Regions from separate parts of the Anthropogastromicrobium sp. genome, predicted to be linked through region 1. Evidence: predicted binding sites of a transcription regulator. Region 1 holds the regulator's gene; each other region holds the start of a gene.
The links. Region 1 encodes HrcA, which represses chaperone genes, less so after heat shock. Its sites were predicted from a motif close to TGTTAGCACTCNNNNNNNNNGAGTGCTAACA; they were not measured.

Region 1 (3,154 bases):
CCCTCTGTATTTGTTATAACAACTGGCTTTCCACCTTCCATAACTGCTACACAAGAGTTTGTAGTACCTAAGTCAATACCAATAATCTTTCCCATAATCTAATTTCCTCCTAGATTGATCTTTTAATGTTTTGTAATCAAATCTTTCTTTATCAAATATGCAGCTTTCGCTGCGTCTAATATGCTAACTTTAATTTGCAACCTGTACCATAGAATGTCTTACAACACTTCCGTGATATAAATAGCCTTTCTGGAACTCCTGAGCAACTGTGTTTTCGCCAAGGTTCTCATCCTCAACATGCATCACAGCGTTGTGCAGGTTTGGATCAAATGGCTTGCCAACTGCTTCAATAGGCTCAACACCCATATCTGCAAGTGCTTTTACAAGCTGCTTGTAAACCATATCCATACCGCTTACAAATGGATCGCTCATCTGCTCCTCGCTAAGACCTGCGAATCCACGCTCGAAGTTATCTATAATTGGAAGAAGCTTCTCTACAACTGACTTTGCTCCCATGTCGAACATGGTTGATTTTTCTTTTTCAGTTCTCTTGCGGAAGTTCTCAAATTCTGCAAGATTACGTTTTCTCAAATCATCAAGCTGCGCTGTCAGATCTTCGATCTGCTTATCTTTCTTATCTTTTTTCTTGCCAAAGAAGCGCTTCTTATCATCTGTCTGCACATCCTTGTCATCCGGCTGATTCTCGGCAGCCTGTGCATCTGTCTGCTCCTGACTCATATCTTCAGCAGACTCCTGCTCGGTCTCTTCAAGAATCTCATCAGTAACTGTTTCTTTTTCCATGTCTGTCACGATACATCCGCCTTTCTATCTCCTGTTTTTCAGGATCTTTCCTCAGGCCTGACCTAAGGTTCATTTTTTTTATAAATTGCATCCAGCTGATCTCTTAAATTCTTCAATGTGCCTACAACCTTTTCGTAATCCATACGCTTTGGTCCTACCACACCAAGAGTTCCCTGAACGCCATCACCCAAATCATATCTTGCGGTTACTACGCTGCAGTCTTTCATGTCCTGCATGCCGTTCTCCTCACCGATATAAACCTGAATGCCCGAATTGCTCTGTGAACCGCTCTCCGAGTTCTTATCTAAATTATCCTCAAGCAGCTTTGCAAGCTCTTCCTTTTCCTCAAATGTGGAAATCAGACGCTGTGCATTTTTCTCATCCGAAAGTTCTGGGTAACGGAATATATTATTTGCACCGCTCGTATAAATTACCGGTGCCGATTCATGTTTGATCGCCTCTGCGACCGCCTCAAGCACACTTCCTACAACGCAGCTGTAATCTCCTGCCTGCTCCTTTAGCTGTGTGATGATTCCCAGATTAATCTGGTCTATCGTCAAACCATTCAAGGCGCTGTTAATGAGGACATTTAATTTAAGAAGCTCTTCCTCGCTGATGTCGCTTTCGATATTTAAAATCGTGTTCTTTACAAGATTTCCTTCGACTACGATAACGGCTAAAAGCTTTCCTTCCTCCATTCGTGAAAGCTGTAAAAACTTAAGCTTATTTGTACCAACCTGCGGTCCTGTAATCATCGTCGCATAATTGGTATTTGCTGCAAGAACCTTAACCATCTGCTTTAACAAAAGCTCAAGCCGGTCTACTCTCTTGACTACAACTTCCTGAAGCTCATTGTTTTCCTTTTCACGTGTCTTCATCAGATGATCCACATACAGGCGATAGCCCTTATCCGACGGGATTCGTCCGGCAGATGTATGTGGCTGAATGATAAGCCCCATCTCCTCAAGATCTGCCATCTCATTTCTAATCGTGGCTGAACTTAAGTTTAAGTCCGTGTACTTAGAAATCGTCCGTGAGCCTACCGGTTCACCAGTCTCCAGATAATTTTTAATGATTGCTGTAAAAATCTTCCATTTTCTGTCATCTAGTTCCACAAGCTCACTTCCTTTTCCTTTGTTTCTATTAGCACTCATCATCCCTGAGTGCTAACGATTATAAAATAGCACTATCGGGACGTATTGTCAATACATTTGGGAAAAAAAATTGTGAAAATTTTGGGAACAATAAGAGCCGGGCAGCACTGCCCGGCTCTTATTAATATATTTATTATGTTGAGAGGATTATACAATACCCTGTGCGTTCATAGCTTCTACGACTTTCTCGAAACCTGCGATGTTTGCACCCATTACATAGTTTCCTTCGTAGCCGTATTTCTTTGCTGCTTCGTCTACCTTCTTGAAGATATTGATCATGATGTTGTGCAGCTTCTCGTCTACTTCCTCGAATGTCCAGGAAAGTCTCTCGCTATTCTGGCTCATTTCAAGTGCAGATGTTGCAACACCGCCTGCGTTTGCAGCCTTTCCTGGCATGAACATCATTCCACTCTCTAAGAAGAAGTCTGTTGCCTCTCTGGTGGATGGCATGTTTGCACCCTCTGCTACAAGGAAGCATCCATTTGCCTTTAACTGCTTTGCATCCTCAAGGTCTAACTCATTCTGAGTTGCGCATGGAAGTGCGATATCACACTTAACGCTCCATACACCCTTGCCTTCATGATACTCAACACCCGGCTTTGCTTCTGCGTACTCTTTGATTCTTCCGCGGCGAACTTCCTTGATCTGCTTTACAAGGTCAAGATCAATGCCGTTTGGATCATAAATCCAACCGTTAGAATCACTTAATGTAACAACCTTCATGCCATACTGCTGAGCCTTCTCAGTTGTGTAAATTGCAACATTTCCTGAACCGGAAACAGCAACTGTCTTTCCTTCCATGGTCATACCTGCATTTAACAGCATCTCGCGAACCATATATACAAGACCATAACCAGTAGCCTCTGTTCTTGCAAGAGAACCACCGTATGTCAGACCCTTACCAGTTAAAACGCCCTCATACAGACCAGTCAGTCTCTTATACTGTCCATACAGATAGCCAATCTCTCTTCCGCCTACACCAATGTCACCAGCCGGTACATCTGTATCTGCGCCAATGTGACGATACAGCTCTGTCATAAAGCTCTGGCAGAATTTCATAATTTCACGGTCTGACTTGCCCTTCGGATCAAAATCAGAACCACCCTTGCCGCCTCCGATTGGAAGTCCTGTCAGTGAGTTCTTAAAGGTCTGCTCAAAACCAAGGAACTTGATAATACCAAGATTTACAGATGGGTGAA
Region 2 (3,154 bases), on a different contig from region 1:
TTGTGCCGGTTCTTCTCTATCTGTAAGATAACTATTCAACCTGCCACTTGTAAGCAGAATAATATAAACCGCTTTCTTATGTTCTCTCAGATAGTGTTCACTTAGCCATAAGCTGCCTTATTGATAAATAGCGGTGTACTACACCAATTTTTACACCATTTCCGTATAAATTGATGAATTAAGATACACCCAGATAAAAACGTCAAAGCCGCAGAACCCTTTAAAATAAGGTTCTGCGGCACTTGATAACACAAGACAAAAACCAATCGCAACTAACAAGAGTTGATTGCTTCCTTTCCACCTGGACAGGTACTGTGGCTTTTTATCTGTCCCACTAGTTCTATCAACAATAAAATTTAATCGTATCTGTAACAAAAAACTGTTTCCATCTTGCACAAATAATGAAAAACTGAGCTGAAATAAATTCCATTAACTCATTCAATCCTTCGATGCAATTTGACTTCCATTGCTTGCTACAATGCATCCCCCAGTACGGATTAACCAAATTTTTGTAGCATTCGGTGTTGGTCTGCCTTTTGATACATGAACATGAATCAGCTCCCCTTCCTCATTCGACCAAAAATATACAATGTATCCGCTCACATATGGATACATCATATCAAAACACTCCTTTCTTTTTTTGTGCAAGTGAATCCCCGTTAGTTCACAAAACGTCATATTTCTAATTTTGATTATACACAGCAAGACATGCGTTTGCAAGAGCAATAACACCTATGAAAAAAATTTGCTACTCACACAAAAAAAGAGGACACGCGCCTTTTGGCGCATGCCCTCTAACTATCTACATTATCTATTATTTTTTTATCCTTCAATTGCGATATGCTTCTTCTCTTCTACTGCTGGCTTTGCTTCCTTCTTTGCAACAGTTACCGTCAGCATACCATGCTCAAAGTGAGCCTTGATATCATCTTCGGTTGTATCCTTGCCAACATAATAGCTTCTCTGGCAGGAGCCTGCATAACGCTCTCTTCTTAAGTACTTGCCACTCTTCTTATCCTTCTCGTCCTCGTCAAGACCCTTCTCGGCGCTGACTACCAGATAACCATCCCTAAGCTCAACCTGTACTTCATCTTTCTTGAAGCCCGGAAGATCAATCTCAACCTCATACTTATCGTCGAATTCCTTGATATCGGTCTTCATCAGGTTTGCTACATGATGTCCGTACAGCTTACGCTCTGCGTTTTTCTCTGCTCTGTCATCTATAAATGGAAATTCAAAGAAATCATCAAAGAAATTATCACTAAAAATGCTCGGTACTAACATAATCAAAATCTCCTTTCAAATCACTCATCATTATTTTTCCAGTTTATTTTTCATCCACAGCTTTGCTGTTTCCAAACTCCAGATTGGAAGTTCCTTGGAGAACCTGGAACATTCAACTTTTTGTTCCTTTTGTTCTCTCTGTACCCCTCTCTTTTGTTCTAGCTGTACTATAGCACGTATTATTAGCAATGTCAAGAGTTGAGTGCTAATTTTTTGTGAAAATTTTGTGAACTAAGCCACAGGGACAGTAAAAAAGCCATTTTACCTGTCCCCACTGGTTTGCTTTATTCAATTCCTTTTACAATATAATCCTGATCCTCAACGGCCTTTTTGAGTACATCGTCTGCTACATCACTGCTTAATGTCACAACTGCTGTGCCTGCCTCGTAGCTGACTTCTGCGCTTTCTACACCATCAATTGCCTCAAGTACTTTCTTTACACGCTTCTCGCAGTGTCCACACATCATTCCTTCGATTTTCATTGTCTTTGTCATAGTTTTTTCTTCCTTTCCCTGCCCATCCATTGCACCTGAAAATTCATCTGGTGTTTCTTTCTTTTCGATCAGGCAGCCTTCAATTATATGTTTTTTTCTTTTTCTGTCATGACTTGCGTCATGCAGACGGCAGAAATTAAGCCGCAGTGCATTTGATACAACGCAAAAGCTTGAAAGACTCATTGCTGCTGCACCAAACATCGGATTTAATAGCAGTCCCCAGTGCGCATACACACCTGCTGCAAGCGGGATTCCGATGATATTGTATATAAATGCCCAGAAGAGGTTCTCGTGAATATTGCGAAGTGATGCACGGCTTAAGCGAACTGCTGCTGCCACATCAGTTAAGTTACTCTTCATCAGCACAACATCAGCTGCATCAATTGCGACATCTGCACCTGCTCCTATTGCAATTCCTATATCGGCGCGCGTCAGTGCCGGTGCATCGTTGATGCCATCACCTACCATTGCTGTCTTTCCCTTTTCTTTAAGAGCACGAATCACCTGCTCTTTTCCTTCTGGGAGAACTCCTGCGATTACCTCGTCTACACCAGCCTGTGCACCAATCGCACGGGCTGTGCGCTCATTATCGCCAGTCAGCATAACAACACGGATACCCATATTTTGAAGCTCATGGATGGCCTTCGGGCTATCCTCTTTGATCGTATCGGCCACCGCAATGATTCCTAAAAACTTCTTATCTTTGGCAAATAAAAGCGGTGTCTTTCCACTCTCAGCAAGCAAAGCAGCCCTTTGTCTGTCAGCCTTTGATATGGTTACTCTACCAGAGATAAACGATACACTTCCGCCAATCAGATGAGAACCTTCTATCGTTCCCTCGAGTCCATTTCCCACAAGAGCAGTAAAATTATCTGCCTGCAACGAAGCAGTATCCAGACCCTTACTTTTTCCTTCCTCAACAATTGCCTTTGCAAGCGGATGCTCACTCTTTGCCTCTAATGCAAACGCAAGGCGAAGCAGCTCATCTTGTGAAATGCCATCTGCCGGAACAATATCAGTTACCTTCGGTGTTCCATTTGTAATGGTTCCTGTCTTATCAAGCGCAACAATCTGGACCTTTCCAGTCTCTTCAAGTGATACTGCTGTCTTGAACAAAATACCATTTTTCGCACCGAGTCCGTTTCCAACCATAATCGCAACAGGAGTCGCAAGTCCAAGCGCACATGGACAACTAATTACTAATACAGAAATGCCTCTTGCCAGCGCATATGCAAAGTCCTTTCCAAGAAGCAGCCAGACAAGAAGAGTCACAAGTGAAATGCTGATAACAACTGGTACAAATACACCTGAAACCTTGTCTGCCACTTTTGCGATTGGTGCCTTTGTTGCTGCCGCATCGCTGACCATCTTGATTA
Region 3 (3,154 bases), on a different contig from region 1:
CTACATAAGTCTCATTATAAGCATCATAACCTACGCCATCTTTTGCCTCACGGACATTGTTGATGATAACAGCGCCCTCAAGACCTGCGTTGCTTGCGATATGGAACAGTGGAGCCTCAAGTGCCTTCATGATGATCTTTGCACCTGTCTTCTCATCTCCCTCAAGGGAATCAACCAACTCGGCAACCTTCTTGGATGCCTCAATATATGCAGTACCGCCACCTGCAACGATACCCTCTTCTACAGCTGCTCTTGTTGCATTCAATGCATCTTCCATACGCAGCTTGCATTCCTTCATTTCTGTCTCAGTTGCTGCACCTACACGGATTACTGCTACTCCGCCTGCTAACTTTGCAAGACGCTCCTGCAGCTTTTCCTTGTCAAACTCTGATGTAGTCTCAGCGAGCTGACCCTTAATCTGACCAATTCTTGCCTCGATATCTGCCTTCTGTCCGCAGCCATCTACGATAACTGTGTTCTCTTTCTGAACCTTTACAGACTTTGCACGTCCAAGCATATCAATAGTGGTATCCTTTAACTCGTAGCCAAGATCAGAAGAAATTACAGTGCCGCCAGTCAGAATTGCGATATCCTGCAGCATTTCCTTTCTGCGATCACCATAACCCGGAGCCTTTACACCTACTACCTGGAAGGTTCCTCTTAACTTGTTTACAATAAGTGTGGTCAATGCCTCACCCTCGATATCCTCAGCGATGATTAACAGCTTTGCTCCTGCCTGAACGATCTGCTCCAGTAATGGAAGGATCTCCTGAATGTTGGAAATCTTCTTATCGGTAATCAGGATATATGGATTATCTAAAACTGCTTCCATCTTCTCCATATCAGTTGCCATGTATGCAGATACATATCCTCTGTCAAACTGCATACCTTCTACAAGATCCAGCTCTGTCTTCATGGTCTTGGACTCCTCGATAGTGATAACACCATCCTTAGAAACCTTCTCCATTGCATCTGCAACCATCTCACCTACAGACTCATCTGCTGCGGAAATTGCTGCTACCTTTGCCATCTGTGCTTTTCCTGAAATCGGCTGGCTCATTCTTGCGATCTCTTCTACTGCTACGTCAGATGCCTTCTTCATACCTTTTCTTAAAACGATCGGGTTTGCACCTGCTGCCAGATTCTTCATACCTTCATTGATCATTGCCTGAGCAAGTACGGTAGCTGTTGTGGTACCATCACCAGCAACATCATTTGTCTTTGTTGCAACTTCCTTAACAAGCTGTGCACCCATGTTCTCGAATGCGTCCTCAAGCTCAATCTCCTTTGCGATAGTAACACCATCGTTTGTGATTAACGGAGTACCGTAGGACTTATCCAGAACAACATTTCTTCCTTTCGGTCCGAGGGTTACTCTAACGGTATCTGCCAGTTTATTTACACCAGCCTCTAAGGCTGCTCTTGCTTCTGCGCCATATTTAATTTCCTTAGCCATGATTTTGTTCCTCCTGATACTATTTCAATTCTTTTCAATCCACACAATACAAGTTTTCAACTCGCATTAAATCAATCATCTTTGACCAAATTATTTTATTTAGGATCTGCCACAGATAATTACTCAACAATTGCAAGAATATCACTCTGCTTTACAATAATGTAGGTCTCATCCTCAAGCTTTACCTCTGTTCCGGCATACTTGGAGTAGATAACAGTCTGACCAACCTTTACCTGCATGGTTACTTCCTTGCCATCAACAACTCCGCCTGGACCAACTGCGATGATCTGTGCCTGCTGTGGCTTCTCTTTCTCAGAACCTGGAATAACAATACCAGACTTTGTAGTGGTTTCTGCTGCGACCTGCTTTAATACAACTCTGTCACCTAAAGGTACTAACTTCATAATGGAAACCTCCTTAATAATTAACACTATACTTTATTATAGTTTTTATTTTCTTATCTTATGTCTTATTGCTAGCACTCATTTCATCTGAGTGCTAATTATGACATTGTTTATAATAATGATTTTGGCAAAATATTGCAACCTTGTATATGGCTGTATATTAGTATTTATCTCTATTTTTCTCTTGTTTTCTTTGTTTTTCTATCGTTTTTCTATTATTTTCTTTTCTTATACAAAAATTACATTTTGTCTTTCCATTTTGTTCAAAATAGAGTATACTAGTCATGACATCCCGATGATACCAGACAATAAAGTTGTGAATCCTTAGTATCATTGGCAAAAATTTTGTGAAAGAAAGGAGTTTGCTATGGCTGATTTTATGAAGAAAGTGACCAAGCTGGCACTCAAGAGCGCTGCTGTATGTGCAGGAGTTGCAGCAAGTGCCGCTCTGCTGCATAAGTACGTGAAGATCCAGTCAAATTGCAGCGAATGCGGACCTAGCGAAGATGATTTTGATGAAGACAGAAACGAGGATGACACCACGAAAAACGTGGATGAGGCTGCAAACACAGCATCTGAAGAAGAGTCTGATGCAATTTCTTCCGATGAGGCAACTGATTCCTCTAGCCGTCGATATATCAATATTCATGTAACTGGAAAAAACAGCGATGTAGACATCAATATTGATAAGGGACAGCTTTTAGACGACGCAGCAAAGCTTGTTGCTGATGCAGCTCACCTTACAAAAAATCTGCGTCCAGGTTCTCACAGTGACAAGAAGGCTGATGAAAACAAATGTGAAGAAACTAAAGAAGAACAAGCAAAGGACGATGATTCTAATTTCCATTTTAAACACATGAATGCTGACAGTGATATCGCAGATCTTGACATTGAAGATCTTAGTGTCGATATTGACGAAGATCTTAGTGAGGGTGTTTCTGATCTGTATGCAATGGACGGTGTTTCTGAGGAAGATACTGCTGTCGATACTAAACCACTTCACGAGGATGATGTTAATCCAGAAAAAGCAAAAGAAGAAGATTCTGTTAATTCTTCTATCCATCTTTAAAAATCAAAAAACGGCCGGTTTCCCGGTCGTTTTTTTGTCAGTCTTTTTTCTTTTTGTCATCCATCTCCATGATGCCGTTTGTTTTAATCATTGCTCTCGGAATTGAATCCTTGGAGTTTTTCCAAGGTGCATCTTTAAATCGATAATCAAACTTATCTGCAAACCAGTCAAGTTCTTCTGCAAGACGCTTCATATTGTCCAGATACAGCTTTCCTGTAATTTCTG
Region 4 (3,154 bases), on a different contig from region 1:
GTGCCCTGTTTTGTCGTGTCAAAATATTGTCCTCTGGAATGTAGTCGGCACCCATCGCAAAAATCTGAAGACCGTTCACCTCATAGGCAAAATTGCGTCCCTTCACCTTTTTTTCCGATTTATCCACGATTGCAACCATCCGGTCTCCCTCAGACAACAGCATATTTCTTCCATCATCAACATCATCTTTTTGTCCGACCATATGAGAATCATAAACCTCATCCTCCATTAGATCGGTGTTTACCGTAATTGTGCGAAGACCAATCTTCTTTTCCCAGACATCAAGCACATGTACTTTTAATGGCTGTTGTATATCTTTTACTTCTTCTGTTACCAGTTCCACCTTTACCTGATATAGATTTTGTTCTCCATAGCCGTTGGGCCACCACAGCTTCGGATTTTCCACCAAAAGCGATGCCTTCACATGGTTGCTCCGAAGTGCACAGGTAAGTCCTGTCAGACATGCAGATGGTGCACTTTCCGTCTCCTGATCAATCCAGTTACTTTCTGCACGCTGGCAATCTGTTCCATTTGGTGTGACAACTGTCATTACAATTTTTGCTTTTTTCTTTGCGATATCTGGCATCCATTCAATCTCAGCATCTGCCGTAAGCCTAACTGCATCCACCACGTTGCCATGCACAGTTTTTCCAATTATATGGTGCTTTTGCGCGATCATCACCTGTGCCATACGCGCCGTCTTTACCGACACGAGAGAAACACATCGAAACAGTCCGGCATCTGGGAGTCTTGGACCCCAATCCCATCCATACATGCAGGCAGCCTTTCGAATATGCGGAAAGCCAGGCATCGCATCAGAAGCTGCTCCGACTGGGCATTTTTGATCTTCCATCGCTGCATACCTGATCGGAGAATGAAGAAGCACCTTCAGCTGATAGACAGTATCCGCTGCATCTTCCTTTACAAGCGATGTAATATCGTATTCCCAGACGCGATTCATATTCTCTGCCGAGCCGATTTTTTTATCATTCAAATACAAATCGGCAATCGTGTCAATTCCATCGAAATGTAAAAATATCCGGTCTGCACTTCGCTCTTCTTCGTCAATCGTAAAAGCTGTTTCATACAAAAACTCATTTTCCATTAGCTTTGTTGCATCCAGCTCATTATCCCGATAAAACGGATCTGGCATTAGTTTCTTTTTTAAAAGTGTCTCGTAAACAGTCGATGGCACCGTTGTCTCAATCGGTGTCTCTGGAATATGATAGACATTGTCCCCGAGAACGGTCAATGTCCAGTTGTCCTTTAACAATCGTACCTTCATTCTTTGATTTCTCCTCTCATTTCATTATGTATTTCTTGATTTTGTTTTCTTTATTCTACTTCTTTTTTTCAAAAATAGTAGAAAAAAACTCTTAAAAAAGAGGAGAAAACTCTATGGTGACAGGAACAATGGCTCTTTTATTGTCCCTGATGGCTCATTGCAAGTGATAAAAATAGGGCGCACCCTTTCGGATGCGCCCTGCATAACAATATTTATTCAATTGTAATGTGCTTCTTCTCTTCTACAACTGGCTTTGCTTCTTTCTTCGGAACAAACAGTGTCAGCATACCATGCTGGAACTGTGCCTTGATATCCTCTTCGGTGATATCCTTGCCAACATAAAAGCTTCTCTGGCATGATCCTGCATAACGCTCTCTTCTTAAATACTTGCCAGTCTTCTTATCCTGCTCGTCCTCGTCAAGACCTTTCTCAGCACTGACTACCAGATAACCATCCTTTAACTCTGCATGTACTTCATCTTTCTTGAAGCCTGGAAGATCAATCTCTAACTGATAGCCGTCATCATATTCCTGAATATCAGTCTTCATCAGGTTTGCTGCGTTGTGACCATACAGCTTTCTCTCTGTCTTCTTGTCATTAACATATGGAAAATCAAAGAAATCATCAAATACACTATTTGCAAAAATGCTCGGTACTAACATAATCAAAATCTCCTTTCAGTGCTCCAAACTGGATTTTATACTTTAACATCTGCAGCGCCAGCTGCAATCTATTTTGACACTCCGGACACTGCCGATGTGGTATTTATTTTAGCAGCTTTCGCTGCAGAACTAAGGTTTTTAAGAGGCTTCCTTGTTGTTCCCCTTCCTTTGTTCTATGTGTACTATAGCACTTATTATTAGCACTGTCAAGAGGTGAGTGCTAATTTTTTGTGAAGATTTTGTGAACAATTGGATTGGAGCCACTAGGGACATACGGTAGCTCATTTACTGCATTCAATAATTATCTTTTCACACCTATCATATCCCAGTTGAGAGCTGTTCAAACATAACGTATAGTTACTGGCTTTTCCCCATTTCTGATCAGTATAGAAACTATAATTTGTCCCACGTCTTTTATCGATATCTGCCATCATCTTAACAGCCTCCTGCTCATTTACCTTATGTGATACTCCCACGCGCGCTCTTGCGAACGAGTGGGGCTTCTTGAGACATGGTAGAACGCCTCAAAGGGCCATCACAAGCCCTCTACACCCTGTTACGAGCTTACCTTTAAGCCGTCTTTTTTGCGGCTGTTTGTTTTGATTCTTCGATATATTTGGTCTTGTCTTTCGCACTGCTTACTTTGAACAGTGCGAAGTATACAAGCTTCTGTTCCTGCCTGCGATGATGCAGCCATCTGTTCATACCACGTTTTCTTTGTGGTCTGGCGTGTTTTTTCTTGTGTTTCGCATGGCAGAGTGCTTCTCTGGTAACTCGAATAACCGTTTTATTCGTGTAGGAGAAGTCACTGACAGTATCAAATGCATTCGGATACACCTTGCGAATGATATTTCCTGCGCCGTTGACATCCGCATTCAGAATCGTACCTTCCTTTGATTCGTACTGTCCACGGGAGATTCGTTTCCCTGAAAAATGATATTCCAGACGATCCCCTTCTTTGTAGACAGGAATCGGATCTTTGTCGATCAGACTTGCCTTGGACGTATATGATTCCTCTGTTTCAATGACCGGGATACCCGCCTTTGCTGCAACACAGGTCAGTATCCAGAAAAATCTTGTGTATGGAATACTGACAAAGTGCTGATTGTTGTTGGCACCAAGGTTGATTTTCTGCTTCTGGTCTTTGTTGTGTCCGCAGACGATGACCTCTACTTTGTTTTTCAGGCAGAAATCCACGATATAGTGA

Region 2: a site for HrcA is predicted at 1,465-1,495, ahead of WJP93_RS13190 (Hsp20/alpha crystallin family protein). Genes of this name have one in related genera too.
Region 3: a site for HrcA is predicted at 1,930-1,960, ahead of WJP93_RS13755 (co-chaperone GroES). Genes of this name have one in related genera too.
Region 4: a site for HrcA is predicted at 2,143-2,173, ahead of WJP93_RS13005 (Hsp20/alpha crystallin family protein). Genes of this name have one in related genera too.

The regions. Positions count from the first base shown of each region.
Region 1 is NZ_JAXWCK010000025.1:92,248-95,401, forward strand. It holds gene dnaK (molecular chaperone DnaK) at 1-95, opposite strand, end outside; gene grpE (nucleotide exchange factor GrpE) at 190-801, opposite strand; gene hrcA (heat-inducible transcriptional repressor HrcA) at 864-1,955, opposite strand; gene gdhA (NADP-specific glutamate dehydrogenase) at 2,103-3,154, opposite strand, start outside.
Region 2 is NZ_JAXWCK010000058.1:27,326-30,479, reverse strand. It holds partial or broken gene WJP93_RS13200 (TnpV protein) at 1-93, opposite strand, end outside; gene WJP93_RS13195 (DUF4160 domain-containing protein) at 439-618, opposite strand; gene WJP93_RS13190 (Hsp20/alpha crystallin family protein) at 823-1,284, opposite strand; gene WJP93_RS13185 (heavy metal translocating P-type ATPase) at 1,569-3,154, opposite strand, start outside.
Region 3 is NZ_JAXWCK010000062.1:13,752-16,905, forward strand. It holds gene groL (chaperonin GroEL) at 1-1,456, opposite strand, end outside; gene WJP93_RS13755 (co-chaperone GroES) at 1,576-1,860, opposite strand; gene WJP93_RS13760 (hypothetical protein) at 2,228-2,929, shown strand; gene WJP93_RS13765 (DUF6062 family protein) at 2,967-3,154, opposite strand, start outside.
Region 4 is NZ_JAXWCK010000057.1:62,835-65,988, forward strand. It holds gene WJP93_RS13000 (glycoside hydrolase family 2 protein) at 1-1,285, opposite strand, end outside; gene WJP93_RS13005 (Hsp20/alpha crystallin family protein) at 1,498-1,947, opposite strand; partial or broken gene WJP93_RS13010 (cytidylate kinase family protein) at 2,229-2,444, opposite strand; gene WJP93_RS13015 (transposase) at 2,518-3,154, opposite strand, start outside.